4 regions of the Streptomyces sp. NPDC002809 genome follow, and region 1 is predicted to be linked to each of the others. Evidence: riboswitches for the same ligand, from Rfam matches in the RefSeq annotation. Region 1 holds a riboswitch; each other region holds the start of a gene.

The links. A riboswitch is a leader RNA that binds a small molecule or an ion and turns the genes downstream of it on or off. The one in region 1 is predicted to bind S-adenosylmethionine.
Region 2: linked by a shared signal. The riboswitch ahead of ABT025_RS34000 (putative leader peptide) and the one ahead of ABT025_RS36025 (amino acid ABC transporter permease) in region 1 are both predicted to bind S-adenosylmethionine.
Region 3: linked by a shared signal. The riboswitch ahead of ABT025_RS20350 (hypothetical protein) and the one ahead of ABT025_RS36025 (amino acid ABC transporter permease) in region 1 are both predicted to bind S-adenosylmethionine.
Region 4: linked by a shared signal. The riboswitch ahead of thrC (threonine synthase) and the one ahead of ABT025_RS36025 (amino acid ABC transporter permease) in region 1 are both predicted to bind S-adenosylmethionine.

Annotation. Positions count from the first base shown of each region.
Region 1 covers NZ_JBEOVJ010000109.1:2,512-9,737, reverse strand. The annotation lists gene ABT025_RS36040 (benzoate/H(+) symporter BenE family transporter) at 1-677, opposite strand, end outside; gene ABT025_RS36035 (helix-turn-helix domain-containing protein) at 887-1,477, shown strand; gene ABT025_RS36030 (glutathione S-transferase family protein) at 1,488-2,276, opposite strand; SAM riboswitch class IV at 2,564-2,708, opposite strand; SAM riboswitch class IV at 2,833-2,940, shown strand; gene ABT025_RS36025 (amino acid ABC transporter permease) at 3,267-4,271, shown strand; gene ABT025_RS36020 (amino acid ABC transporter ATP-binding protein) at 4,268-5,053, shown strand; gene ABT025_RS36015 (transporter substrate-binding domain-containing protein) at 5,237-6,262, shown strand; gene ABT025_RS36010 (GNAT family N-acetyltransferase) at 6,350-7,135, shown strand; gene ABT025_RS36005 (N-acetylmuramoyl-L-alanine amidase) at 7,113-7,226, opposite strand, start outside.
Region 2 covers NZ_JBEOVJ010000093.1:1,747-8,972, forward strand. The annotation lists gene ABT025_RS33980 (LLM class flavin-dependent oxidoreductase) at 1-71, opposite strand, end outside; gene ABT025_RS33985 (LLM class flavin-dependent oxidoreductase) at 86-1,189, opposite strand; gene ABT025_RS33990 (NtaA/DmoA family FMN-dependent monooxygenase) at 1,186-2,589, opposite strand; gene ABT025_RS33995 (LLM class flavin-dependent oxidoreductase) at 2,608-3,837, opposite strand; gene ABT025_RS34000 (putative leader peptide) at 3,911-4,027, opposite strand; SAM riboswitch class IV at 4,067-4,179, opposite strand; gene ABT025_RS34005 (sugar ABC transporter permease) at 4,741-5,961, opposite strand; gene ABT025_RS34010 (ATP-binding cassette domain-containing protein) at 6,105-6,884, opposite strand; gene ABT025_RS34015 (sugar ABC transporter substrate-binding protein) at 6,984-7,226, opposite strand, start outside.
Region 3 covers NZ_JBEOVJ010000032.1:33,990-41,215, forward strand. The annotation lists gene ABT025_RS20335 (GmrSD restriction endonuclease domain-containing protein) at 1-308, opposite strand, end outside; gene ABT025_RS20340 (hypothetical protein) at 373-678, opposite strand; gene ABT025_RS20345 (phosphocholine-specific phospholipase C) at 1,041-3,107, shown strand; SAM riboswitch class IV at 3,250-3,359, shown strand; gene ABT025_RS20350 (hypothetical protein) at 3,406-3,831, shown strand; gene ABT025_RS20355 (cytochrome P450) at 3,990-5,285, shown strand; gene ABT025_RS20360 (cytochrome P450 family protein) at 5,282-6,538, shown strand; gene ABT025_RS20365 (TIGR03854 family LLM class F420-dependent oxidoreductase) at 6,586-7,226, shown strand, end outside.
Region 4 covers NZ_JBEOVJ010000023.1:40,138-47,363, reverse strand. The annotation lists gene ABT025_RS16425 (DUF4913 domain-containing protein) at 1-134, shown strand, start outside; gene ABT025_RS16420 (alpha,alpha-trehalose-phosphate synthase (UDP-forming)) at 145-1,536, opposite strand; gene ABT025_RS16415 (glucosyl-3-phosphoglycerate synthase) at 1,590-2,537, opposite strand; SAM riboswitch class I at 2,691-2,817, shown strand; gene thrC (threonine synthase) at 2,833-4,125, shown strand; gene ABT025_RS16405 (MoaD/ThiS family protein) at 4,201-4,479, shown strand; gene ABT025_RS16400 (cold-shock protein) at 4,912-5,118, shown strand; gene groL (chaperonin GroEL) at 5,489-7,114, shown strand.

The sequences.
Region 1 (7,226 bases):
ACGACGAACAGAGGTGCGCCGACGCTGACGAGGACCTTCCAGTCGAACTCCGGCGTGGTGAAGACCGGGGTGGCCAGGGCGAGCCGGACCTTGCCCAGCTGCCAGCCGCCGGTGAACACGGTGGCCACCACGCCCGCGGCGAGCGCCAGCAGCACCGCGTACCGGGGCAGCAGGCGCCGGCCCAGCAGATAGAGCACGAACATGGGGAACGCGACCGCGAATCCGCCGTGCATGGTGCTGAACAGGCCCGTGCCGAACCGCAGCAGCACCCCGGCGAGCAGCGCGGCCGCCAGCGGCACCGGGATCCGGCCCATGAGACGGCTGAACCAGCCCGTCACACCGCTCACGAGGATCAGCAGGGCCGAGAAGACGAACGCGCCGACCGCCTGAGCCATCGACACACCGCTCAGACCCGTCGTGAGCAGCGCGGCTCCCGGCGTCGACCAGGCGGTCACGACGGGCGCCCGGTAACGCAGCGACAGCCCGATGCAGGTGCAGGCCAGTCCGACACCGAGCGCCAGCATCCAGGAGGAGATCTCGTGCGAGTCCGCCCCCGCCGCCTGCGCGGCCGTGAAGACCAGCGCCGCCGAACTGGTGACCCCGACCATGACGGCGATCAGGCCGGCGACCACGGCCGATGGCGGCGCGGCGGAGCGTATACGGGTGATCGCGAACATGAGTGAGCCACTTTCCTGTGCTGTGCCCGACTGGGTGCGTGTCCGGCGCGGTGCCTGCCCGGCCGGTGGCGGTGCCTGACTGCGCCGACGGCAGGCTGTCGGCCGGGCGCGCCCGCGGGGCGTTCCATATATGGAACGTTCTGTATGTGGAACACTAGAGAGGCGGGCCGACGCCCGTCAACCAGGACAGTGGAGCGGGTGCACGGCCTATGGGGCTGAACGAGGACGTGGGACGTCGGCTGCGAGCGCTGCGGCGCGAACGGGACCTGTCGCTGTCGGAGTTGTCCCGGCGCTCCCGCGTCGGCAAGGGCACGCTCTCGGAGCTGGAGAGCGGCACACGCAACCCCACTCTGGAGACCTTGTACGCACTCACCACCGCGCTCGGCCTTCCGCTCAGCGCCGTACTGAGCGACCTGCGACCGGGGGACGGCTCCGGCCCGGCACTTCCCGGCGTCTCGGGAAGTGCCGTAACCGCCGTTCTTCTGGAGCGGTACGAGGACGGGGCCGCGGTCACCGACGTGTTCCGCATCAGCATCACGGCGGGCGCCGTACAGGAGTCGGAAGGGCACGTCCCGGGTACGCGGGAGAGCCTGATGGTGCTGTCCGGCACCGCCGTCGTCGGCCCGCCGGACGACACCCGTACGGCCGGCCCCGGCGCCTTCGCGCACTGGCGGGCCGACGCACTCCATGTCTACGGCGCGCCCGACGGGGATGTGGAGGGCATCCTCTTCGTCCGTTATCCCCCGCCGGGGGAGCCCGCCGGGGGAGCGGGCCGGAGTGCCGTGAGCGACGACGGCTGAGCGCAGGGGCTCACGCCGCGTCGGCCGCCACGTCGTTCGCGCACGGGAAGGCGGGGTGGTCGCCGAGCCGGCGCACGAAGTCCTGGAGCCGGGGGTGAGCGGACAAGGAGTTGACCGGGCCGGGCTGGACGAGTGCCACCCACAGGTCCACGTCGGCGGCCGTCAGCTCCGCACCCAGCACATAGGGGTGCAAGGAGAGACGGCGCTCCATCAGGTCGAGCGCCGCCGAACGCTCCGAGGGCGATGCGGACGGGGTGACCTTCTGGTCCAGCAGCTCACGCAGGGCTTCGATGTCCGCGGCGAGCTCCGGCGGGTGCAGCGCGGAGGGGCAGGCCTCGTTGTGCCCGGAGAGCAGACCGGCCAGGTCGCGGAGGATGTCGGGCGTGTGGTTGCTGACGATGCGGCCGCTCCAGCGGTCGCACAGGGCGGGAGCCGTCAGCGGTCCGTCGTAGTGGTGCACCGTCGCCTCGTACGCACTGCGCAGCGAGGCGAAGGCCTCGGGGGTCGCGGCCGGGTGGGTGAGGAGCGTGGTGGCGACCGAGTCCCGCAGGCCGAGAAGGCCGAGAGTGATGGAGATGCGCAGCGAGCGCGGACAGCTCGCCGACAGGAAGAGCTCGTAGCGATGCGGCGCCGGATAGAAGCCGCCGGCGAGACCGACGCCGATCCTGCTGTCGAAGCGGGGGGACGGTACACCCGACGACGGGCGAAGGCCTGCGGCGCGTGCAGCGGAGGCGGAGGAAACGGGGCCGCGCTGCGGCGAGTTGTCCGTGCTGGAACCGCGCGATGCTGTCTCGGGCATGACTCTCCCTATGGGGATCCCTGGGGGAACGACGAAGCCACCGCCGCCATGCTGGCACCGGCGGCCGGATGCGGAGCGACTGTGCTTGCGTACCGGTCCGGACCGAAGGACCTGCCCCGGCCCGGCACGAGCGCACCGGAACGAGGAGTCCGGCCGATCGGGCGGGGGCAGGTCCGACGCGGACTAGTAAGCGCTGGAGACGCGCAACAGATCGATGTGCAGGCGCCTCGTCAAGCCGTTCCTGGGCAATTCCCACCGGTCCTGGCCATCGGGGCTCGCGAGACGCGAGACCGCGCTTGTCCTGTTGCTCCAACAGGACCCGGTCGTCACCCGGGGCACCCCATCGCGGTGGAAGGGTTGCCTGTCAGCGGGCCGGGGCCGATGACCGCACGAGCGGGAACTCCCGCACGGGCAGCGCTGACAATCGTGACCGTCCACGCCAGTTTCGGTGCGTCCGGTGGCGCCGTCAAGAAGGCGGGACGTGCCGTCTCGCCTGGTGGTCACCGGCGTTGACATCCTTTTCGATGCGGCCCTAACCTCCGGCGCAGAGCAGAACGGTCACGAGTGCCGGCGAAGAGCCCTGGCTTGCCGGCCGGCAACCCTCGCACGCGGTGGGGTGCCCCAGGTGAGGACCGGACCGGATGACGTTCGGTAAGCGTGAGGCCCCGCGGGGCGGAATGGTGACGGTGAGCGAGATGAACGCAGCTGACGGGATGGCCGCTCGGCGGCCCCGCGGCTGCGTCCTGCTGTGCGCGGACCGCTCCGTCGACCTGCTGCGTGTCAACAGCGCGCTGTGTACGGCCGTTTCACGCCCTCTCTGTCAAGGCTGACGGCTCTCCTATTCCCTGACATCCACCGCTGCCGCGGTGTGCCCTCTCCCCACCCGGCCCCTGAGCCGCGCTGTGTGCCGCGTCCCGACGGCCCGTCCCCGACGGGCGCGGTGCCGCAGCCTCCCGCGGTCCGGGGTGTCCGCATCCGCTGGAGCCCTCCATGAGTGAACTCTCCGGCGTCGCTGTGTCCCCGGGACCAGCGCCGCCCACCGACGCGAACCCCCGTCCCGGCCCGAACGCCGCGCCCAGGCCCCTGGCGGCGCAGCGGGTCCTCCCGCTCAGGCGTCCCGGCCGATGGATCGCCACGATCGTCGTGCTCGTGCTCGGCGCCCAGATCGCTCACGGTCTGGTGACCAACCCGTTCTACCAATGGGGCCGTTTCCAGTACTGGTTCCTGCGGCCGGCGATCCTCGACGGACTGCTCGTCACCCTCGAAGCGGCGGTGTACAGCGCCGCGCTGGGCCTGCTCGGCGGTGTCCTGCTGGCCCTTGCGAGGCTCTCCCCGAACCCGGTGCTGCGCACGGCGAGCTGGCTCTACACGTGGCTGTTCCGTTCGGTGCCGCTGATCGTGGTCCTGCTGTTCCTCTACAACTTCAGTGCCCTCTACCGCACGTTGAGCATCGGGGTGCCGTTCGGTCCGGCCTTCTTCACCTTCGACGAGTCGCGCCTCGCCACCGACATGGCCGTCGCGGTCGTCGGACTGAGCCTCAACGAGGCGGCCTACGCCTCCGAGGTGGTGCGCGGAGGCATCCTCTCCGTGGACCAGGGGCAGCACGAGGCGGCCGCCGCACTCGGCCTTCCGAGGCGATACCAGTTCGCGAAGATCGTCTTCCCGCAGGCGCTGCGCTCGATCACCCCGAACTACGTCAACCAGTTGATCGGTCTGATCAAGGGCACCTCGCTGGTCTTCTACGTCTCCCTGCTCGACCTGTTCGGCTCCGTACAGAGCATGGGCAGCACCTACCCCGGCGACATCGTGCCCCTGCTGCTGGTCGCCACCGTCTGGTACCTGATCCTCACCAGCGCCGTGTCCGTCATCCAGTTCTACGTCGAGCGGCACTACTCGCGGGGCGCGCTGCGCACCCTGCCGCCGACCCCGCTGCGGAAGGTACGGACCGGCCTCGGCGAACTGAGGGCCCGGGTCCGGAGGGAGACGGCGACATGACCACCGACACGCAGGAGATACGCCCGGCCGCCGTCGAGGTGCACGACGTGTACAAGTGGTACGGCAGCCAACGGGTCCTGGACGGGGTGGAGCTGACCGTGCGGCCCGGTGAGGTCACGGTCATCCTCGGGCCGTCGGGCTCGGGCAAGTCCACCCTCCTCAGGGTGATCAACCACTTGGAGAAGCCGGAGATCGGCCATGTCAGCCTGAACGGCGAGATGATCGGTGTACGCCGGCAGGGCGAACGGCTCAAGGAACTCAGCGAGCGGGTCATTCTGGCCCAGCGCAGCCGGATCGGTTTCGTCTTCCAGAACTTCAACCTGTTCCCGCATCTGACCGTGCTGGACAACGTGGCGGCCGCCCCGGTGGCGACCGGCAGGCTCGCCAAGGGCGCGGCCCGGGAGCAGGCCCGCGACCTGCTGGCCCGGGTGGGTCTCGCAGACCGGGCCGGGGCGTACCCCCGGCAGTTGTCCGGCGGCCAGCAGCAGCGTGTGGCCATCGCCCGTGCCCTCGCCCTGCGGCCCGGCGTCATTCTCTTCGACGAGCCGACGTCCGCGCTCGACCCCGAACTGGTCGGCGAAGTGCTGGCGGTCATCAAGGACCTGGCGAGCAGCGGCACGACCCTCGTCATCGTCACCCACGAGATCGGCTTCGCCCGTGAGGTCGCCGACCGGGTCGTCTTCATGGACGGCGGCCGGATCGTCGAACAGGGCTCTCCCGCGCAGGTGTTGGACGACCCGCAACATGACAGGACCAGGGACTTCCTCAGCAAGGTGCTCTGACCCCCGCACGTCGTGGAGCGAGGCGGTCCGGCCGCGGCCCACCCGGCACTCCCTCCGTCCCACCGGCGCCGCCCGGCATTCGCTCCCCGCCACCGCCCACCCGGCACTCCTTCGGTACCACCGCACCCACTCGGCATTCCTTCGGTACCACCGCCGCCCACCCGCCACCCGACAAGGACAGTCATGCACACCCTCAGTCTCCGCAGCAGCCTCCTCCGCGGCGTCACCGCCTCCGCGGCCGTCGCCTCCCTCGCCCTAGGTCTCGCCGCGTGCGGCGGCGACAGCGACGCCGCCTCCAGGAGCGGCACAGCCGCAGCCGGAACGGTCACCGTCGGCGCCCTGTCCAACGGTGCCGGGAAGGAGACCGCGCTCAAAGTGTCCGAGGTCGAGTCGATCAGTGCCGGACTGCCCGCGGAGATCGCCGAGCGAGGCACGCTGGTGATCGGCGTGGGTGCGTTGCCGGCGGGGTTCCCGCCCCTGGCCTACGTGGGTGACGACCAGAAGACGCTCACCGGCGCCGAACCCGACCTCGGCCGACTGGTCGCGGCGGTCCTCGGGCTCAGGGCGGAGATCAAGAACTCGACCTGGGAGAACATGTTCGTCGGGATCGACAGCGGCAAGGTCGATGTGGCCCTGTCCAACGTCACCGACACCGAGGAGCGCAAGAAGAAGTACGAGTTCGCCTCCTACCGGCAGGACAACCTCGCTTTCGAGGTGGGGAAGAAGAGCACCTGGAACTTCGACGGCGACTACCGGAACCTGGCCGGCAGGACCGTCGCCGTCAGCGCGGGCACCAACCAGGAGAAGATCCTTCTGGAGTGGAAGGAGAAACTGGCGAAGGACGGCAAGACGCTCGACGTCAAGTACTACCGGGACAGCAACGCCACCGCGCTGGCACTGGCCGGCGGGAAGATCGACATCTCCTTCGGCCCCAACCCCGGCATCGCCTACCACATCACCCAGACGGCGAACACGCCGAACGCGACGCGTAACGCGGGCAAGTTCTCCGGCGCGGGTGCGACGCTCCAGGGCCTGATCGCGGCCACCGCGAAGAAGGACAGCGGGCTTGCCGAGCCGATCGCAGCCGCGATCAACCATCTGATCAAGAGCGGCCAGTACGCCCGGTGGCTCGCCGCCTGGAACCTCTCCAACGAGGCCGTCGACAGCTCACGGGTCAACCCGCCCGGGCTGCCGCTCGACAACTCCTGACCCACCGCCCGTCCGGGGGCCCCGCCGTGCCGCGGCCGGGCCCCCGCCCCGCCCGGCGCGTTCCCGACACGGAGACCCAGTACCGCCATGCTCACCAGCAATCACGCCCCGTCCCCGAGCCCCCACCCGCCACACGTCCTGGACAACGCGGCCTGGGCCGCACTGACCGGCCCGCACATCCGGTTCGCCGAGCGGGTCGGCCGGGCCGCCCGCTACCCCACGGACGTCTCCCCGTTCACCGCCCTCGACGATCCCACCGACCCCCGCGCCTGGGACGACCTGGCCGCACTGGTCGGGCCCGGGACCGTCACCCCGGTCACCGGCGTCCAGTCCGTGCCCGACGGGTGGGAGACCGAGCAGAGCGGTGACGGAGTCCAGCTGATCGACACCGCACTGCACGCCGAACCGGCGCCCGAAGCGGTGCGGCTGGGCCCCGCCGACGTACCCGAGATCCTCGGACTGATCGCCCTCGCCAGACCGGGCCCCTTTCTGCCCCGTACCGTCGAACTGGGCACCTATCTCGGCATCCGCGACCGCGGACGCCTGATCGCCCTGGCCGGCGAACGGCTGCGTCCGCCTGGCTGGACGGAGATCAGCGCCGTCTGCACCCACCCCGACCATCGCGGCCGGGGCCTGGCCACCCGGCTCGTCCGCGCCGTCGCTGCGGGGATCCGGGAGCGGGGCGACGTCCCCTTCCTGCACGCGGCCGCCAGCAACACCGACGCGATCCGGCTCTACGAGTCGATCGGTTTCACCCTGCGCCGCCGCAGCCGGTTCGTGCTCGTCCGAGCCCCCGGGGCGGGGCCGGACGACGCCCGGGATCCGCGGATCCCGCCGGTCCACGCGCGGCTCAGCCCGCGCCCAGGAGGTTGACCATACGGATGTAGCGGACCCAGTCCCAGTGGGGACCCGGGTCCGTGTGGTCCGTACCCGGCACCTGCACGTGGCCGAGGATGTGCGCGCG
Region 2 (7,226 bases), on a different contig from region 1:
AGCGCGTCGGCGGCGGTGGAACCGGACGGAATCGGTATGAGGTCGAGGACCCCGAGAGGGATGCGGGACATGGCCGGAACACTCCTCAGTGGCTCGTCGGGACGAGCGCGGATGCCTGCACCGGAGCGGGCCGGGCAAGGACCGGGGCCCAAGCGAACGGCGGGTCGGGGATGTCATGTCGCAGCACCGGGGCAACGTCGGACTGGAAGAGTTCGAGCGAGTCCCGGTGCTGGGCGTCGGTGAGGCCGCCGGCCTCCGCTTGCAGGTGCAGGACGGTGTGTCCGAACTGCTCGTGGTAGCGGTGCACCTTCTCGATGACCTGCTGAGGGCTGCCGATCAGTGCCGAGCTGCGCTCGACGAAGTCCTCCAGGGTGGGGAACACCGGATCGACGCCCAGCTTCTTCTGGAACGCGAGATTGCCCTCGAACACCGGCCGGTAGGCGGCGACGGCCTCCTGCGAGGTCCGGGCCGTGTGAAACCCGGCCGTCCCCGCGCCGACCACCGCCTGTGCCGGGTCGTGGCCGTAGTGCTCCCAGCGCTCCCGGTAGTTGCGGATGAGTTCGGCGTACGGTTCGATCGCGTGGGTGACGTTCGCCGAGAAGAGCGGGTCGCCGTAGCGTGCGGCAAGGTCGACCGACTTCCGGCTCGTGGCGCTGCCGTGCCACACCCGGACGGGTCGCTGGAACGGTCTGGGCCACACCTCGGCCTCGGTCAGCTCCGGGCGGAAGCGTGGTGTGGCTGTCACCTTGTCCCGACGCCAGAGCCGTCGGAACAGCTCGTAGCTCTCGGCGTTGCGGTCCCACTGCTCCACGGGCGCGACGCGGAACAGCTCGCGCTGTGCCGTCCCGTTTCCCTTGCCGATGATGAGGTCGAGGCGTCCCCCGGACAGATGGTCGAGCGTGGCGTAGTCCTCGTACGCGCGCACCGGGTCGAGCAGGCTGAGGGTGGTGACGGCGGTGAAGAGGCGGATGCGGGAGGTGTGCGCGGCGATATGGCTGAGCACGACGGGCGGCGAGGAGGAGATGAAGGGCCGCTCGTGCCGTTCGCCGACGCCGAAGCCGTCGAAGCCGAGCTCCTCGGCCAGCAGCGCGTTGTCGATCACCTCACGGAAGCGTTCGGTGGTCGGCTTGAGGACGCCGGTCACCGGGTCCGGGGCGTGGATGATGAGGGTGATGGCCAGGAACTTCATGACGCCGCCCGTTCGGCCGCTGCCGCGTCGGGGCGGTCCAGGCCGAGGTGGTCGCGCAGGGTCGTGCCCTCGTACTCCGTACGGAACACACCACGCTCCTGGAGGAGCGGGACCACGGTGTCGGCGAAGACGTCCAGACCGCCGGGGGTGATGTGCGGGACGAGGATGAATCCGTCGGCGGCGTCGGCCTGGACGAAGTCGTTGATGGTCCCGGCGACGGTGGCCGCCGAGCCGACGAAGGCCTGGCGGTTCCCGGTCTCGATGACCAGGTCGCGGATCGACCAGTTCTTCGCGGCCGCGAGCTCCCGCCACTCCTGTGCGACGGCCAGCGGGTCGCGGTACATGCGTACCTGGGCGCGGCCGCGGGCGATGGTGTGCTCGCCGAGGTCCGGATCGATGTCGGGGAGCGGCCCTTCGGGGTCGTACGAGGAGAGGTCCCGGTTCCAGACGAACTCGAGGTGCTTGATCGCGGTGGCGCCGCTGACCTGCTGCCGGCGTACGTCGCGGGCCAGTTCCTGTGCCTCGGCGTCCGTGTCACCGAGGACGAAGGTCGCGGCGGGCAGGATCAGCAACTGGTCATGGGTGCGGCCGTGGCGGGCGAGGCGGCCCTTGACGTCCGCGTAGAACGCCTGGCCCTCCTTGAGGGTGCTGTAGCGGCTGAAGATCGCGTCGGCGCCCTCCGCCGCGAACTCGCGTCCTTCGTCGGAGTCGCCGGCCTGGAAGATCACCGGGCGGCCCTGCGGGCTGCGCGGCACGTTGAACTGTCCCTCGATGTCGAAGTGCTGCCCTTTGTGCACGAAGGCTCCGGCCCGGGCGTCGCGGAGGAACGTGCCGGTCCGCTGATCGGCGACGATCTCGTCACCGCGCCATGAGTCGAACAGTTCGTTGGCCGTGGCGAGGAACTCCTTGGCACGGGAGTACCGCTTCTCCTGCGGGAGGAATCCGCCGCGTCGGAAGTTCTCGCCGGTGAAGGCGTCCCAGGAGGTGACGACGTTCCACGCCGCGCGCCCGTCCGAGAGGTGATCGAGGCTGGCGAACTGGCGGGCCACCTCATAGGGCTCGTTGAACGTGGAGTTGATCGTGCCGGTGAGACCGAGGCGTTCGGTGACAGCGGCCAGTGCGGACAGCACGGTGAAGGTGTCGGGGCGTCCCACGACATCCAAGTCGTATATTTTTCCGCCCTGTTCGCGAAGCCTGAGCCCCTCGGCGAGGAAGAGGAAGTCGAACTTGGCGCGTTCGGCGGTGCGGGCGAAGTGCGCGAACGAGCTGAACTCGACGTGACTGCCGGCCTCGGGGTCGCTCCACACGGTGGTGTTGTTGACGCCCGGGAAGTGGGCGGCGAGGTGAATCTGCTTGAGCGGCTTGCCGGTGCTGGTGCCGGCGCCGTTGCTGGTGCTCATGTCGGTGGTCCTTCCGGCTCAGACGGTGGCGTAGCGGTTGGCGGGGCGGGCGAGTCCGAGCAGCCCGCGCAGGGTGTCGGCCTCGTACACGCTCCGGAAGGCACCGCGGCGCTGCAGTTCTGGAACGAGTCCGCGGGTGATCGCCGGGAGGTCGTGGCCGATCACGGCGGGCCGCAGCCGGAAGCCGGAGAGCCCGGCCTGCTGCCAGTCCAGGAGCAGGTCCGCCAGTTGGGCGGGCGTGCCGGTGAACACCTTCGCGTCACTGCTGTACGGGTGTCCGGCGAGGCCGTCGAGACGGTCGCGGCGGGCCGCCGCGGCTGCCGGGTCGTCGTCGAGGAAGACCACGAGGTCCCCGAAGATGTGCAGGGGTTCCGCCGCCCGTCCCGCCACCGCCTGTTCGGCGCGGATCTCTTCGATGATGGTGCGGGCCTGACCGGTGTCGTGCGGGGTGACGTACCCGATGTCCGTGGAACGGGCCACCAGTCGGAAGGGAACGCTCCGGTGCGCCAGGGCGCTGACAATCGGCTGCCCCTGCGGGGGCCGGGGTGTGATCGAGGGGCCCCTGACGCTGAAGTTCCGGCCCTCGAAGTCGGTGTAGTGCAGCTTGTCCCGGTCGATGAACCGGCCTGTGGCGTCGTCCCGGATCTCCGCGCCGTCCTCCCAGCTGTCCCACAGGCGGCGTACCGCCTCGACGTGGTCGCCGGCCTCCTCGAAGAGTTCGGCGACCAGCGCGCGGACGGGCGGGGTGTCCAGGTCCTCGACACGGAATCGCGGGAACGTACGGCGGCCGAAGTGGGCGGCTTCGTGGCTCCGGGCCGACACCTGGACGCGCAGACCGGCGCGGCCGGTGCTCACGTAGTCGAGGGTGGCGATCGCCTTGGAGATGTGGAACGGCTCCGTGTGTGTGGCGATCACGGTGGGGACCAGGCCGATGTGCCGGGTCAACGGGGCCACACGGGCGGCGATGAGCACCGCGTCGAGGCGCCCGCGCTCCTGGTCGGTGCGGCCGTCGGGCTCCGTGAACCGCGAGGACTGGAGCCCGAGCGCGTCCTCGATCGTCACGAAGTCGATCAGGCCGCGTTCGGCCTCCTGGACGGTGTCGGTCCAGTACGCGGCGGTGAGCAGTTCCCCGGGGCGGGCCTCCGGCTCGCGCCATGCGGCGGGGTGCCAGCCCGCACCGTTGAGCGCGACGGCGAGGTGGAGGGGCGAGGCGGGCAGGGCGGGGTGCGGCAATGACGATGCGGACACGAAAGGGTGCCTTCCTGATCGACCGTGGGTGATCGCCGGGCCTCGTCGGGAGGTTCGGCGTCGCGGGAACGGGTCAGGAACAACAGAGCGCGCCGGCCACGCGCTGGAGGTCGATGTGCGGCCGTGAATAGAGGTGGACGCGGCGGCGCGGGGCGAGCACCCTGACGAGCGGGCAGGACACCGGTGGCATGACCGTCGCCTCCGCTCTTCCGGCCGGGCGGGCCCGGGGGCCTCGCGCTTGCGGAACCCGGACGGGCCCCGCCTGGTCGTCACCTGGAGCACCCCGCCGCGCAGGAGGGTTGCCGGTCAGCAAGCCAGGGCTTGACGCTGACACTCGTGACCTGCCCGGAACGCTACGCGCGCAGGCAGCGCCACGCAATGCCCTGCAGATCATGGCCATGCTCACATCGGTCACGCTCGCACCACCATGCCCCGGAACAGCGCGGCCGCTCCGTCTGTTCCCTCCAACAGGCGCCCTGCAACAGGCGGTCACCTGCGAAAACCGGGCACGACGCCCTCATGGAGCGGGCGTAGACCGGTTCATTGCCGCTGCGTGAACTTCTGCGCGCTTGCCCGGAAAGCCGTACCGTGCACGTCCGCGGCCTCCGTCGCCCGGCGCAGCCCGTCGCCACCCTGCGCGACCTGGGACGCGGCCGCCTCATCCGGTGTTCGGCGGATGCCAGGCCCCGCATACCCGGCCCCGTGGTTCACGGGGTGGTGCGTACGCATCGGGCATTCCCGGCAACCATCGGCGGAGTCAGGTGAGTTGATGTGTCACCCGACAGCCCTTCATGGGCTCCGTCGTCGTCGGGACGGTGATCCCGCGTGACGGAATCGGTCGGACGGTCGCGACCGCGGTCAGCCGGCAGGACCTGCCCCTCGTGCGGGGCCTGGTGCTGCTGATCAAGCGCGTCCTGCGGCCTTCTGGCTCCTGCGGGAGACGGAGTCGACGACCACTGCCGCCAGCAGGACGGATCCCGTGATCATGAACTGGATCGCGTTGCTCACGCCCATGATGTTCATCCCGGACTGGATGGACCCGATCACCAGGGCGCCGAGCAGGGCCGACCAGACCGAACCGCGTCCGCCGAACAGGCTCGTGCCGCCGATGACGGCTGCGGCGATGACGTTCATCAGGAGGTTGCCGCCGCCCGAGGTCTGGCTCGCGGACTGGATCTGCCCGGCGAGGAACAGACCTCCGACCGCCGCCATCGTGCCGGCGATCGAGAAGACCGACATCCGGACGAACGGCACACTGATGCCGGCCCGTCGTGCACCCTCCGAGTTGCCGCCGACGGCGAAGACCTTCCGGCCGTACGTGGTGCGGCGGAGCACGAAGTCCAGTACCACCAGCACGATCAGGAAGATCAGGAGAGCCAGCGGGAGGCCCTGGTACCGGTTGAGGATGTACGCGGTGACGAAGGCGATCGCCGCGATGACGATCGTGCGCAGCACGATCTCGGCGACCGGCCGGGACGGCACCCGGGCCGCTCTGCGGCGTGCGGCGTCCAGGAGGGAGGCGGCCAGGAAGAGTCCGACCCCGACGGCCGCGGCCACGTAGGCGGCGGCCGGGCTGTGGTAGATCGTCGAGTAGATCTCGGCGACGATGCTGTCGGCGGGGATGTTGACCGTGCCGCTCGAACCGAGCACCTGGAGCATCAGCCCGTTCCAGGCGAGGTTGCCCGCCAGAGTGACGACGAACGCGGGCACGCCGACCTTCGCGAAGAAGAAGCCCTGGATGAGACCGGCGGCGGCTCCGCCCAGAACCGCGACGAGGAGCGCCAGCCACTCGTTCATGCCGTTCAGGACATTGAGTACGGCGAAGATCGCGGCACACAGACCGCTGACGGACCCGACGGACAGGTCGATCTCGCCGAGGAGCAGCACGAAGACGATGCCGACGGCGATCATGCCGGTGCCGACGATCTGCTGACTGAGGTCGGAGAGGTTCTGGGCCGAGAGGAACGTGCTGTTCAGGCTGCCGAACACCGTCCAGATGATGATCACGGCGATGACGACGGGAAGGGAACCCAGCTCCCCGCTGCGCATCTTGCGCCAGAACTCCCCTGCGTACCCCCGGATACCCTCCTCGCGGACGAGCAGACGGGTGTCGACAGCGGGCATGGCGTCGTGCGCGGGTTGCTGAAAGTCGTCGCGGGCGGGTTGCTGGGAGTCGTCGCGGGCGGGTTGCTGGGAGTCGTCGCGGGCGGGTTGCTGGGAGTCGTCGTGTGCGGGTTGCTGGGAGTCGTCGTGTGCGGGATCCCGGGTCATCGCTCCTCCTCCCGCTTACGGGCCTGGCGCCGGGTGACCGCACTGTCGGAGGCCCCGGTGATGGCGGAGATGATCTCCTCGGTGGTGGTGGAGCGCCGGTCGAAGAAGCCGTTGTTGCGGCCGAGGCGCATCACGGCGATCCGGTCCGCGACCGCCATCACGTCCACCATGTTGTGGCTGACCAGGATGGTCCCGAGGCCGCGGTCGCGGAGCCGTTCGACCAGGTCCAGGACCTCGGCCGTCTGCTCCACGCCCAGGGCCGCGGTCGGCTCGTCCAGGATGACGACCTTCGGATCGCCGATCAGCGACCGGGCTATCGCCACCGTCTGACGCTGTCCGCCGGAGAGCGAGGCGACGGGGATGCGGACGCTCGGGATGCGGATGGACAGCGTGTCGAGCAGTTCGCGTGAGCGCTGGTCCATGCGGACCTCGTCGAGCACGCCGAAGCGGCGCAGTTCGCGGCCGAGGAAGAGATTGCCGACCACGTCGAGGTTGTCGCACAGGGCCAGGTCCTGGTAGACGGTCGCGATGCCGAGGTTCTGGGCGTCGTGCGGGCGGCCGATTCCGACCTTGCGGCCCTGCCATTCGATGACGCCCTCGTCGGGCGGGTTGACTCCCGCGATGGCCTTGACCGCGGTCGACTTGCCGGCGCCGTTGTCGCCGACGAGCGCGACCACCTCGCCGGGACGGACCTCGAGGTCGAAGTGCGACAACGCCTGGACGGCGCCGAAGCGTTTGGAGATCCCCCGCAGAGTGAGCACTGGTTCTTGCGGCAAAGGAACCGCCTCCTCCGCTGCCCGTCCGTGCGGGCCGACGGTCTCGTCCCCCGCCGGACGAACGCGCGGTGGCGTTCGTCCGGAGTCCTGGACACAGAGCTACTGGAGACCGGTCTTCTCACAGGCGTCGGAGTAGTTCGGGGTGCAGATCTCCTCGACGGAGTACAGGCCGTCCTTGACGACGGTGTCCTTGATGTTGTCCTTGTCGACCACGACAGGTGTCAGCAGCTTGGCCGGGACCTTCTCACCACTGCCACTGGTGACGGTGGTCGGCGTGAGGGACTCGGGGATGTCCTTGCCCTGGGCGAGGGCGACCGCCATCGCTGCCGCGGTGTCCGCCTC
Region 3 (7,226 bases), on a different contig from region 1:
GTCAACGTGGAGGGATTGCCCTCGAAGAAGCGCGGCGGCCGGCCACGCGTCACGCCGTACAGAGTGGTGACCCTTTGCTGCCCGTCCAGCAGCAACTGAATGGTGCCGTCCTTCCCCGACGATTCGCCTCGCGTGTCGGCACTTTCCGCCTTGGTGCTCCAGGTGAGGAAGCCGCCGATGGGGTAGCCGCGATACAGCGACTGGAAGAATCCGCGCACCTGGTCGCGGGTCCACACATATCCGCGCTGAAATTCTGGGAGGGCGATATCGCCTGCGTCGACCTTGTCCAGGACCTGTGAGATTTGCACGTATGCAGCCCGCCCTCTCGACCCGGCGGAACCCGCCGGGACCAACACGTGATCAGCCGCAAAATTACCAGTGTTGGCCGATGCCGATGCCGATGCCGATGGCGATGACGGTTGCGGTGCGGGGGAGGAAGGGAAGGGCCCTTGAGGTGTCCTGTACGGTGCGGCCTTCGCCGATCCCGGGCGTGGGGCCGCGCGTGATCTCCGCCAGCAGTCGGTAGTGGTCCGCGGAGTGCGATTCGAAGTCCGTCCGGACGGACAGCCCGTCCAGAGCACCGTCCGGGCCGCGCCGCACATCCACTGACGCCCGGCCGAACTGGTGCTGGATGGTGTTCTGTTCAGCCTCGTCCGGCAGGTTGCGCACCTCGTCCAACGCGGCCCGGGTCCGTCGGCGCTGCTCCGGTCCGCTCGCATCAGCTGCGCGTACCCGGAGGCGGCCGAGAAATCGGTTGCCAGCAGCTCCAGCAGGATGGCCGGTTCCAGGGCGGTTTCCGCTGCCTCGCCAGCGCCTGGCCCTGCCTCCGGCAGGACGTGCAGGGCCGTGGTCAGTGCTGTGGCCGGGTGGGATGGCGCGGACGACGGGCACGGCGCAGGCTCCGACCCGCTCCGTCGCCGAGTGTTCGGCCTACCGCCACCCCGTGCACACTGCACGGGTCTTCCGCAGGGCACGTCGATTCTGGAACACTCCAGTCGCTTCCGCCCCCACATCCCCTCACCCTGCAGAGGCCCCCACTCATGGCAGAACTCAACCGTCGCCGCCTCCTGCAACTCGCCGGAGGAACGGCCGCCTACACCGCGTTGTCGAGCAGCATCGCCCGCGCCGCATCCCTTCCCGCGCGGGGCCGTACAGGCTCCCTCCGGGACGTCGAGCACATCGTCGTGCTGATGCAGGAGAACCGTTCCTTCGACCACTACTTCGGCACCATGAACGGCGTCCGCGGCTTCGGTGACCCGCGGCCCGTCACGCTGCCCAGCGGAAAGCCGGTCTGGCATCAGAAGGACCTCCTCGGCAGGGAGGTGCTGCCGTTCCGGCCGCCCGCCGACGAGCTCGGGATGCAGTTCCTCCGGGACCTGAACCACGACTGGGCGGGCGGGCACCGGGCGTTCAACAAGGGTGCGTACGACCAGTGGGTGCCCGCCAAGACCGCGACGACGATGGCTCACCTCACCCGTGAGGACATACCGTTCCACTACGCCCTCGCCGACGCGTTCACCGTCTGCGACGCGTACCACTGCTCGTTCATCGGGTCGACCGACCCGAACCGCTACTACCTGTGGAGCGGACACACGGGGAACGACGGGTCCGGCGGGGGCCCTGTGCTCGGCAACGACGAGGCGGGGTACGGCTGGACCACCTATCCCGAGCGGCTGGAGCAGGCCGGGGTGTCGTGGAAGGTCTACCAGGACATCGGTGACGGGCTCGACGCGGCCGGGTCCTGGGGGTGGATCAACGATGCCTATCGGGGCACGTACGGCGACAACTCGCTTCTGTACTTCAATAGTTACCGCGAAGCCCAGCCCGGAGATCCGCTGTACGACAAGGCGCGCACAGGGACCGACATCAAGAACGGTGGAGGGCTGCTCGATGACCTGAAGGCCGATGTCCGGGCCGGGACGCTGCCGAAGGTGTCCTGGATCGTCGCCCCGGAGGCGTACAGCGAGCACCCCAACTGGCCCGCGAATTACGGTGCCTGGTACATCTCGCAGGTCCTTGACGCGCTGACCGCCGACCCCGAGGTCTGGGGCCGGACGGCCCTCTTCATCACCTACGACGAGAACGACGGCTTCTTCGATCACGTCGTTCCGCCCTTCGTGCCGTCGGGGGCCTCGCAGGGCCTGTCCACCGTGGACACCTCCGCCGACTACTTCCCCGGGGACATCCGGTACGCAGCCGGGCCGTACGGGCTCGGCCAGCGGGTGCCCATGCTGGTGGTCTCCCCGTGGAGCACCGGTGGGTTCGCGTGTTCCGAGGTCTTCGACCACACCTCCGTGATCCGGTTCATCGAGCAGCGCTTCGGTGTGCGCGAGCCCAACATCTCGCCCTGGCGGCGGGCCGTCTGCGGCGATCTCACCTCGGCCTTCGACTTCCGCCGTACGGACACCTCGGACGTCTCGCTGCCGTCGACGGATGCCTACGAGCCTCCGGACCGTCTCCGGCACCCCGACTACGTCCCCGCGCCGCCCGCCACCGGCAGTGTGCCCAAGCAGGAGAAGGGGGCGCGCCCCACTCGGCCGTTGCGTTACGCGCCCTTCGTGGACGGCGCCGCCGATACGGCCACCGGCAAGTACCGGCTCACCTTCAGTGGCGGCGCCGCCGCAGGGGCGCAGTTCCTCGTGACTTCCGCGAATCGCACCGACGGGCCCTGGACCTACACCACCGAGGCCGGAAAGTCCCTCTCGGACAGCTGGAACACCGCCTACTCCAAGGGAGTGACCGACCTCACCGTTCATGGCCCCAACGGATTCCTGCGCACCTTCCGGGCGGACGGGAAGACAGCGGGGCCGGAGGTGACAGCTCGTCATGACGCCGCCACAGGTGGGCTTGAGCTGACCTTCGTCAATGGCGGTTCCGCGACCGTACGCCTGAGCGCGCGCAGTGCCGTCGGGTACGGGGGAGGGGTGCAGGCCTTCGCGGTCCGCGCCGGCGCGACCGTGAAGCACGTGCTTGACCTGCGGGGAAGCGGGAGTTGGTACGACGTCACCGTCGTCTCCGACGTGGACGCCACCTTCCTGCGGCGCTTCGCCGGGCACGTCGAGACGGGCCGGGCCGGTTCGAGCGACCCGGGCCTCGTCACCGGGTGAGTGGCCCCGGCCGGCGGGTGTCCGGGGGTGGGTGGGGCCCGTGGCCGGGCGCCACGCGCTCCGGACCACCCGCCGCTCCGGCGCTGCGCACTCCTGACCACCCGTCGGGGCCTGCCGTGTGCGTGGGTTGGAGTCGTGGACGGGTCATGAGTTCCAGTGCACAGCCCCGGCTTGCTGGACGGCACCCCGCTCCGCTGCGGGTGCTCCGGGTGACGACCTGCCCCGTGCGCAGGGTACGGGGAACAGCGGACCGCGGTGCAGGCACTCGGGGTCCTCACCCCGGAAGGCGAACCTCACCATGCTGCGTCATCTCACCCGGAACGACTCCGTGCGGAGCGACGACTGCACCCGCTATGCCGCGGGTCACCGCGTGCACTGGATCCATGCCAAGAAGTGCCTGCAGGAGCCGGGGCGGTCCGTCGAGATCCTGCTCACCTCCGGTGACGTCCGCGACGACGGATGGGTCGAACTGCGCCCCGCCTTCGCCTACTCGGGTGATCTCCCCGTGGTCTGGACGCACGCTCCCGGCGCGCTGCGGGAAACGCTCGCCGGTCACCGCGGGCGTGTGTACTGGCTGGAGCGCTGGCACGCGCTGAGGCTCGAGGAGGGTGAAGGCGACGGAGGCAGCGGACTTGGGGATGCGAGGGGTGCCGGGCTGGTCAACGTCGCTCTCCAGGGCGGGGATCTGTGCGAGGACGGCTCCGCCCGGGGCGGTACATCGTGATGCTTGTCAATTGTGTTGAGATGTCGCCCTGTTGCTCTGTTCAAGGTGCGGGATTGATCGCCGTTGACCGTTCCGGCGTCACATAAAATCCTTATAGTGAACGTGCGTTGATCGCATGATCATGACGCTTGCAGCTGTCGCCACAGGAGTCAGGACTCATGACGCGCCCCTCTTCCGCCGAACCCGCGCCGTCCACTCCTCCACCGCCTCCCGGCTGTCCGGCTCATACCGTGGCCGTGCCGCTCGGCGGGTCCGGGTTCCAGACCGAACCCCAGACCGTCTACCGCGCCATGAGGCGTGATCACGGGCCCGTCGTCCCCGTGGAACTGCCCGGCGGGTTCCCCGCCTGGCTGGTCATCGGGTACCGCGAACTCCATCAAGTCACCAGCGACGGCGAGCTGTTCCCCCGTGATGTCGGTCTGTGGAACCAGTGGCCCCACATCCCCGACGACTGGCCCCTGTTGCCGATGGTGGGGCGCCCCCTGCCGTCCATCTACTTCAGCGCGGGGGAGGAGCACCGACGGCACGCCCGTATGGTCGGTCCGGCCCTCGAAGGCGCCGATACGCATCAGATCCGCAGCCACTGCGAGCAGTTGGCCGACCGGCTCATCGACGACGTGTGCAGCCGCGGTACGGCCGACCTCGTCGCCGACTTCTGTGATCCGCTCCCCGTCCTCGTCCTCGCCCGGCTGATCGGGTTCCCCGACGCCGAAGGCGCCGACATCGCCCGGGTGTTGAAGGATCTTGCCGACGGCGGCCCGGACGCGCAGAGCGCCCATCTGCGGTTCGGGGAACACATGGCCCGGCTGGTGGCCACGAAGCGGGCCGCACCCGGGGACGACGTGACCTCGCGCATGCTCGCCTTCCCCGAGGCCTTCACCGACGAGGAGTACATGCTCGACCTGATGGCCATCACGGCCGCCGGGCACCTCACCACCGCCGACTGGATCAGCAACTCCCTTCGGCTGATGCTCACCGAGGACGAGTTCGCCGACTCCATGGCCCGCGGCCGGCGCAGCATCGGAGAGGCCATGAACGAGGTGCTCTGGGAGGACACGCCCACCCAGATACTCGCCGGACGCTGGGCCGTACGGGACACGCAGCTCGGCGGACAGCGGGTCAAGGCCGGGGACATGCTGCTGCTGGGGCTCGGTGCCGCCAACACCGACCCCCTGATCCGCCAGAGCATGTCGGACACCGGAGCATCCGCACAGGGCGGCAACGGCGCACATCTCGCCTTCAGCCACGGCGAGTACCGATGCCCGTTCCCCGCCCAGGAGATCGCCGAGATCATCGCCCGTACCGGCATCGAGGTCCTGCTCGACAGGCTGCCCGATCTCCAGCTCGGTGTCCCCGCCGACGAACTCGTGCGACGGCCTTCCGCGTTCCTTCGAGGCTCCACCGCGCTCCCTGTTCGGTTCACCCCCGTTCGTACGACAGGAGACTTCTCGTGAACTGCTCTCACGCCGCCGCCCAGGCAGCAGCCCAGGACGGCGGGACCGTCGTCATCGACCCGATGGTCCAGGACCTGGACGGTGAGACGGCGCGGCTGCGCGACGCCGGGCCACTGGCCCGGATCGAGCTGCTCGGTGTTCCGGCCTGGACCATCACCCGGCACGCGGACGCCCGGCAGCTCCTGCTCGATCCGCGGCTGGTGAAGGACCTCGACGCCTGGGGGCTGTGGCAGAGCGGCGAGGTGACGCACGCGTGGCCGCTCATCGGGATGATCGACGCCGGCCGGTCCATGTTCACCGTCGACGGCGACGAGCACCGCCGGCTGCGGACCAAGACCTCCCAGGCGCTCACGCCCCGCCGGCTGGAGGCGATACGCCCCGACATCGAGAAGTTCACCGAGGAGCTGCTGGACGCGCTCGCCGAGGGTGGCAGGGGCGGAGCCGTCGTCGACCTCAAGTCCGTGTTCGCGCAGCCGCTGCCCATGCGCGTCGTCGGCATGCTGATGGGGGTCGACCCCGCCGCGAACGCCATGCTGACCCGCCGGTACAAGGCCTTCTTCTCGATGCTCACCCCGCAGGACGAGCGCCTGGCCCTCCTCGCCGACCTGGACGTCTTCTACGCCGGGCTCGTACGGGAGAAGACCGCGCGGCCGACCGACGACCTGACCTCCGCGCTCATCCTCGCCGACGAGGGCGGCGAACCGCTGACCGAGGAAGAGGTGATCGGCAACCTCAAGGCGATGGTCGCGGCCGGGCACGAGACCACGATCGGGCTCATCCTCAACGCCGTACGCGCCCTGCTGGCCAACCCCGACCAGTTGCGGATGGTCCTCGGCGGGGAGGTCTCCTGGCAGACCGTGATCGAGGAGACCCTGCGGTGGGACACCCCGACCACCCACCTGCTGATGCGGTTCGCCACCGAGGACATCCAGGTCGGTGACGGCGTCATCGCCAAGGGCGAGGGAGTGGTCATCTCCTACCGGGTGATCGGCCGCGACCCGGAGCAGCACGGCCCCGACGCCGACGCCTTCGACATCACCCGCCCCACCCCCATCCGGCACATGACCTTCGGTCACGGCCCGCACATCTGCCCCGGTGCGGCGCTCTCCCGCGTCGAGGCGGGGATCGCCCTGCCCGCGCTCTTCGGGCGCTTCCCCGAACTGCGGCTCGCGGTGCCGGATGCGGACATCCGCAAGCTTCCCGTGATGACGCAGAACGACATGGAGGCCTTTCCTGTTCTGCTCGGTGGCTGAGACCGGGTGGCTGCGCCCTCTCCGTACGCGCGCGTATCGTGAGCGCCATGAAGATCCGTTTCGGTGTGGGACTCGGTGCCGGTCCATCCCTGTCGGATTTCAGCCGGATCGTCGACCGTCTCGAAAGCGGCGGAGTGGATTCGCTCTGGCTGTCGGAGCAGGTCTGTTCGGACGCGGTCGATCCCTTCATCGGCATGGCGCACGCCCTGTCACGGACGAGCCGGCTGAAGGTCGGTACGTCGGTCGCGGTGCTTCCGGGGCGTCACCCGGTGCTGGTCGCAAAGCAGTTGGCGTCCCTGGCCGGTCTTTCGCCCCGGCGCGTGCTCCCGGTGTTCGGGCTCCAGCCCGCCCGGACCGGCGAGCGTGAGCTGTTCCCCGCACCCGAGGGACGGCGCGGGGCGCTGTTCGACGAGTCCCTGGAGCTGCTGCGGGCCTCACTCAGCGGGGAAGTCGCCGGATTCGAAGGGGAGTTCCTCAGAGTCGACGCCGCACGGATCGGGCCGCTGCCCGCGAGGCCCTTGGACATCTGGCTCGGGGGCAGCGCACCCGCAGGACTGCGCAGGGTCGGGCGGTACGGGGACGGATGGCTCGGGTCGTTCCTCACCCCCGAGGCCGCCGGACGGGCCCGCGAGGCCATTCAGGCCGCGGCGGCGGAAGCGGGCCGGGAGATCGAGCCCGACCACTTCGG
Region 4 (7,226 bases), on a different contig from region 1:
ACAGCGTGGACATCGGCCCGTTGCCGGGCAATCCGTCACCGCCGGAGATGTGGGACGACCCGGCGTTCTCGGTCGATGCGGCGGAGGCGGAGGAGGCGCGCAAGGCCGCCGGGGCGGAGGACCCGGCGAACTGACCGGCCCGCCCTACTCCTGCCGCAGCGCCTCCAGCTGTTCCAGGAACCACTGCTGCGGCGGCAGCGCGGTGGCCGCCGCGGCCAGCCGCTTCGTGCGGGCCGTCCGCTCGTCGTCCGCCATCGTCAGCGCCTCGTGCAGCGCGTCGGCGGTGGCGGACACGTCGTACGGATTCACCGTGATCGAGTCGGCGCCCAGCTCCTCGTACGCCCCCGCCTCCCGTGACAGCACCAGCGCGCAGCCGTGGTCGGAGACGACCGGGACCTCCTTGGCGACCAGGTTCATCCCGTCCCGGATCGGGTTGACGAGCGCGACGTCCGCCAGCCGGTACGCGGCCAGCGAGCGGGCGAAGTCGTCCTTGACGTGCAGGACGACCGGGGTCCAGTCCGCCGTCCCGTGCGCCTCGTTGATCGCGTCGGCGACGCGCTGCACCTCGGCGGTGTACTCCCGGTAGACCCCGAGGTCCTGCCGCGAGGGGTAGGCGAACGCGATGTGGACGACGCGCCCGCGCCACTCGGGCCGCTCGTCGAGCAGGGCGCGATAGGCGAGCATCCCGCGGACGATGTTCTTGGACAGCTCCGTACGGTCCACCCGCACGATCGTCTTCCGGCCGGGGCCCACCTGCTCCCGCAGCGCCGCCATCCGCTCGTCCACGTCCGCCTCGTGCGCGCGGCGGCGCAGGAACTCCGCGTCGGCGCCGAGGCCGTGCACCCCGATCCGGGTGCGGCCGGTGCCGCCGAGGATCTCCGTGCAGCAGCCGATGAACGCGTCCGCCCAGCGGCGGGTCAGGAAGGCCGCCCGGTCGGCGCCGAGGATGCCGTGCAGGAGCTGTTCCGCGATGTCGTCGGGCAGCAGCCGGAAGTAGTCGACGGGCGCCCACGGGGTGTGCGAGAAGTGGCCGATCCGCAGGTCGGGGCGGAGCTCGCGGAGCATGCCGGGCACCAGCGCCAGGTGGTAGTCCTGCACGAGGACCGCCGCGCCCTCGCCCGCCTCCTCGGCGAGCGCCTCGGCGAAGGCCCGGTTGTACGTCTCGAAGGAGGCCCACTGACGGCGGAACTCCGCGTCGAAGACGGGTTCGACGGGGGTCTGGTAGAGCAGGTGGTGGACGAACCAGAGCACCGAGTTCGCGATGCCGTTGTACGCGTCGGCGTGGACGTCCGCGTCGATGTCGAGCATCCGGACGCCGGGTTCGCCGACCCCGCGCCGCACCGCCTCCCGGTCCCCGTCCCCGAGGGCGGCGCAGACCCACATCTTGTCGTCCACGGCGCTCAGGCCGGAGACGAGTCCGCCCCCGCCGCGCCGGGAGTCGAGGGTGCCGTCCTCGCGCAGCGCGTACGAGACCGGGCCGCGATTGGACGCGACGAGTACCTGGGCAGCGGGCTGAGGGGCGTGCTCGGAGACCATGGGCGGAATCTAGCCCGATCACGAACCGCCCAAACGTACGAAGTCAGGCCACGTCACGCCGCACGGCGTGAAACGTACTCCTCGATCTCGCGCATCGGCGGCCGCTCCTCGGTGTCCACCGGATAGGTGCGCGGGACGAAGCCGTGCTCGCCGCGCTCGAACTGGGTCAGCGACGGGCGGACCAGATGCCCCCGGGAGAGGCGGAGTTGGGCGGTGCGGTAGATGGCTGCGGCCATCCGGCCGAGCGCCTGGCCGTCCTGGTGGCGGTGCTTCCTGACGCCCACGTCGACCTGGGCGAGCGCGTCCAGACCGACCGTGTGCAGGGCGTCGACGAGCAGGCCCAGCTCCACTCCGTAACCGACCGGGAACGGCAGCCGCTCCAGCAGCGAGCGGCGCACGGCGTACTCGCCGCCGAGCGGCTGGACGAAGCCGGCCAGCTGCGGCCAGTGCAGATTGAGCAGCGGGCGTGCCACCATTTCGGTGACGCGGCCGCCCTGGCCCGTGGTGTCGCCGAACGGGCGGTCGTACATCGCCTTGACGAACTGGACCGAGGGGTCGGTCAGCAGCGGGCCGACGATGCCGGAGACGAAGTCCGCGGAGAAGTCCTTCAGGTCCGCGTCGATGAAGCAGACGATGTCCCCGCCGGTCACCAGGAGTGACCGCCACAGCACCTCGCCCTTGCCGGGGACGGCCGGTATGCGGGGCAGGATCGCGTCCCGGTGGACGACCCGGGCACCCGCCCGGCGGGCGACCTCGGTGGTGGCGTCCGTCGAGCCGGAGTCGATCACCACGAGTTCGTCGACCAGCTGGACCTTCTCCATGAGCTCGCGCCGGATCGTCGTGACGATGTCCCCGACCGTCTCCGCCTCGTTCAGCGCGGGCAGCACCACGCTCACGCTCGGTCCGTTCGCGCCGCTTCCGGCCTCCAGCAGACGGTCCAGCGGACGGTCGGCGGCTGACCAGGAACGCCTGGTCAGCCAGCGTTCGACCTCTTCCAGCACGGTCGATACTCCCTGTATGTGATCCATCTCGCGGTTCGGACGACTATCTCAACAGTCCGGTGCTTCGGTTACAGTCTTGAACAACGCAGATGGCCGTCGCATGCCGGGGTCCGTCCGCCGATAAACGCCTGGATCCATGGTCCAGTGCCACAGCGCTCATCCAGAGGGACTGAGGGAACGGCCCGTTGAAGTCCCGGCAACCCTCCCGCCGACCGCGAGGTCAGGTGGGGAAGGTGCCAATTCCGTCTCGTGACGAAATGCGTCGCGAGGAAGATGAGGAAAGGACCTCGCCATCGTGGCTGTTGAGACTGTTGAAGCAAACACTGAATCCTCCGTGGACCTCGGTCCCGCCGCGGCGCTTTCCTGCCGCGAATGCGGAGAGCGATTCGCACTCGGCCCCCTTTTCGCCTGCGCGTCCTGTTTCGGGCCGCTCGAAGTGGCGTACGACCTGCCGAGCGGCTCCCCGGACGAGCTGAAGAAGCGCATCGAGGCCGGACCGAACAACATCTGGCGCTACGCGCCGCTGCTGCCGGTCCCCGCCGATGTCGCGGACAAGCCCAACATCAACCCCGGCTTCACCAAGCTGGTCAAGGCCGACAACCTCGCCCGTGAGCTGGGCGTCACCGGCGGTCTGTACGTCAAGGACGACTCCGGCAACCCGACGCACTCCTTCAAGGACCGCGTCGTCGCGATCGCCGTCGAGGCCGCCCGCGCCTTCGGGTTCACCACCCTCTCCTGCTCCTCCACCGGCAACCTCGCCGGCGCCGTGGGCGCCGCCGCCGCCCGCGCCGGTCTGCGCTCGTGCGTGTTCATCCCGCACGACCTGGAGCAGGGCAAGGTCGTCATGGCCGCGGTGTACGGCGGTGAACTGGTCGGCATCGAGGGCAACTACGACGACGTCAACCGCTTCTGCTCCGAGCTCATCGGCGACCCGCTCGGCGAGGGCTGGGGCTTCGTCAACGTCAACCTGCGCCCGTACTACGGCGAGGGATCCAAGACCCTCGCCTACGAGATCTGCGAGCAGCTCGGCTGGCAGCTGCCCGACCAGATCGTCATCCCGATCGCGTCCGGCTCACAGCTCACGAAGATCGACAAGGGCCTCCAGGAGCTGATCAGGCTCGGCCTGGTCGAGGACAAGCCGTACAAGATCTTCGGTGCCCAGGCCGAGGGCTGCTCCCCGGTCTCCGCCGCCTTCAAGGCCGGTCACGACGTGGTGCGGCCGCAGAAGCCGAACACGATCGCCAAGTCCCTGGCGATCGGCAACCCGGCCGACGGCCCGTACGTCCTGGACATCGCCCGCCGCACCGGTGGCGCCGTCGAGGACGTCAACGACGAGCAGGTCGTCGACGCGATCAAGCTGCTGGCCCGCACCGAGGGCATCTTCGCCGAGACGGCCGGCGGGGTGACGGTCGGTGTGACGCAGAAGCTGATCGAGGCCGGTCTGCTGGACCCGGCGCTCACCACTGTCATCCTGAACACCGGTGACGGCCTCAAGACGTTGGACGCGGTGGCCGCCACCTCGCAGGCGAGCGCCACGATCCGCCCGAGTCTGGAAGCCTTCCGCGCCGCCGGGCTCGCCACCAGCTGAGAACCCGGCGCCCAGGCCCCCCGGCGGGCCGGGCACCGGCTTCCGACCACTCGAGACTCAGGAAGGGCACCCACCATGAGCGTCAAGGTCCGTATCCCCACCATCCTCCGCACCTACACGGGCGGCCAGGCCGAGGTCCCGGCCGAGGGCGCGACCCTCTCCCAGGTCATCGAGTCCCTGGAGAAGGACCACCCGGGCATCGCCGCCCGCGTCCTGGACGACCAGGGCAAGCTGCGCCGCTTCGTGAACGTGTACGTCAACGACGACGACGTGCGCTTCGAGGGCGGCCTGGACGCGGTCACCCCGGACGGTGCCGGTATCTCGATCATCCCGGCCGTCGCCGGCGGCTGCTGAGCCCCCGGGCCTCGCGGCCCGACTTCACCGCGTCACCGGAATTGCCCCCTCTGCGAGAGAAGCGGAGGGGGCAATTCTGCATGGTTGAGCGCGGTAGAGTGAGGGAAGTCCCCTCCGCTGCCCGTGCCGCCCGCATATGAGAATGCGCCTGGCCACGACAAGATGCAGCCAAAGTACCTGAGCCCCTTGCGCCATAAGTCGCCTTTGCCTGGCCTGACTTGCCCTGGAATCTCATGAATCCCCCACATTCGGGCGATCGGTGCTGCGCAGAATTCTCGTCCGATTGACCTGTTGCAGAGGGCAGTTGGGCAGATACATTCGGCCGCGGTCGACGCGTTCCGGCGCACACACCCTCTCCTGTCGGAGGGTGAGTTCTGACCCGGGCCCGCGAAGTGCGGTCCCGTGCAAGGGCCAGTAATAGGGGAGTTAGGCATGGCTCAGGGCACCGTCAAGTGGTTCAACGCGGAGAAGGGGTACGGCTTCATCGCGGTCGACGGTGGTGCGGATGTTTTCGTCCACTACAGCGCGATCCAGATGGACGGGTACCGCACCCTCGAAGAGGGTCAGCGAGTTGAATTCGAGATCTCGCAGGGCCAGAAGGGGCCGCAGGCGGACATGGTCAAGCTCGCCGTCGGCTGAGCCCGGCCTGTCACCACGCAGTCGGCCAACGACACTACTCACGCACGGAGGGCCCGTACCCCTGGGGTACGGGCCCTCCGTGCGTCCCGGGGCGCTTCCGCGGCACCCCGGGGCGCTTCCGCGCCGTCCCGGGAGGCTCCCGCGGGCCCCTTTGCGACTGTCCACACTCCGGAGGGGGACGCTTGCACTCTCGGGGGTCGAGTGCTAATTATTGGCTTAGCACTCTCTGGGTGAGAGTGACAGAAACTTGGACCGGGCCGGTGAGGCCCGCAGGTCTGTCGGGGCAAGGAACCGGCAGACAGGCAGGCCGTCCGTCGCGGGCGCCTCTCGGTCCGGAGAAATCCACCCCTGTCCGGGAGGACCACTTCATATGGCCAAGATCATCGCCTTCGACGAGGAGGCCCGGCGCGGTCTTGAGCGCGGCATGAACCAGCTCGCCGACGCCGTCAAGGTCACCCTCGGCCCCAAGGGCCGCAACGTCGTCCTTGAGAAGAAGTGGGGCGCCCCCACGATCACCAACGATGGTGTTTCCATCGCCAAGGAGATCGAGCTGGAGGACCCGTACGAGAAGATCGGTGCGGAGCTGGTCAAGGAGGTCGCCAAGAAGACGGACGACGTCGCCGGCGACGGTACGACCACCGCCACCGTTCTCGCTCAGGCGCTCGTCCGCGAAGGCCTTCGCAACGTGGCCGCAGGTGCCAACCCGATGGCGCTCAAGCGGGGCATCGAGAAGGCCGTCGAGGCCGTCTCCGCCGCCCTCCTGGAGCAGGCCAAGGACGTGGAGACCAAGGAGCAGATCGCTTCGACCGCCTCCATCTCCGCCGCTGACACCCAGATCGGCGAGCTCATCGCCGAGGCCATGGACAAGGTCGGCAAGGAAGGCGTCATCACCGTCGAGGAGTCCCAGACCTTCGGTCTGGAGCTCGAGCTCACCGAGGGTATGCGCTTCGACAAGGGCTACATCTCGGCGTACTTCGCCACGGACATGGAGCGCATGGAGTCGTCCCTGGACGACCCGTACATCCTGATCGTGAACTCGAAGATCAGCAACGTGAAGGACCTCCTTCCGCTGCTGGAGAAGGTCATGCAGTCCGGCAAGCCGCTGCTGATCATCGCCGAGGACGTCGAGGGCGAGGCCCTGTCGACCCTGGTCGTCAACAAGATCCGTGGCACCTTCAAGTCCGTCGCCGTCAAGGCCCCGGGCTTCGGTGACCGCCGCAAGGCCATGCTCGGCGACATCGCCATCCTCACCGGTGGCACCGTCATCTCCGAGGAGGTCGGCCTCAAGCTGGAGAACGCCGGTCTCGACCTGCTCGGCCGCGCCCGCAAGGTCGTCATCACCAAGGACGAGACGACGATCGTCGACGGCGCCGGTGACAGCGACCAGGTTCAGGGCCGCGTCAACCAGATCCGTGCCGAGATCGAGAACTCCGACTCGGACTACGACCGCGAGAAGCTCCAGGAGCGCCTCGCGAAGCTGGCCGGCGGCGTGGCCGTCATCAAGGCCGGTGCCGCGACCGAGGTCGAGCTCAAGGAGCGCAAGCACCGCATCGAGGACGCGGTGCGCAACGCCAAGGCCGCCGTCGAGGAGGGCATCGTCGCCGGTGGTGGCGTGGCTCTGCTCCAGGCCTCGGCCGTCTTCGAGAAGCTCGAGCTCACGGGTGACGAGGCGACCGGCGCCAACGCCGTCAAGCTGGCGCTGGAGGCTCCGCTCAAGCAGATCGCCGTCAACGGTGGTCTCGAGGGTGGCGTCGTCGTCGAGAAGGTGCGCAACCTGCCGATCGGTCACGGCCTCAACGCCGCGACCGGCGAGTACGTCGACATGATCGCCGAGGGCATTCTCGACCCGGCGAAGGTCACGCGCTCCGCCCTGCAGAACGCCGCGTCCATCGCCGCGCTCTTCCTCACCACCGAGGCCGTCATCGCCGACAAGCCGGAGAAGGCCGCTGCCGGCGGCGCTCCGGGCGGCATGCCGGGCGGTGACATGGACTTCTGATCCTGACGGATCGGTAGCTCCTGCACAGCTGTACACGACACCGGCCCCCGGGGATTCGTCCCCGGGGGCCGGTGTCGTCGTGTGTGCGGGCGTTGTCCACGCGGGTGCGCGG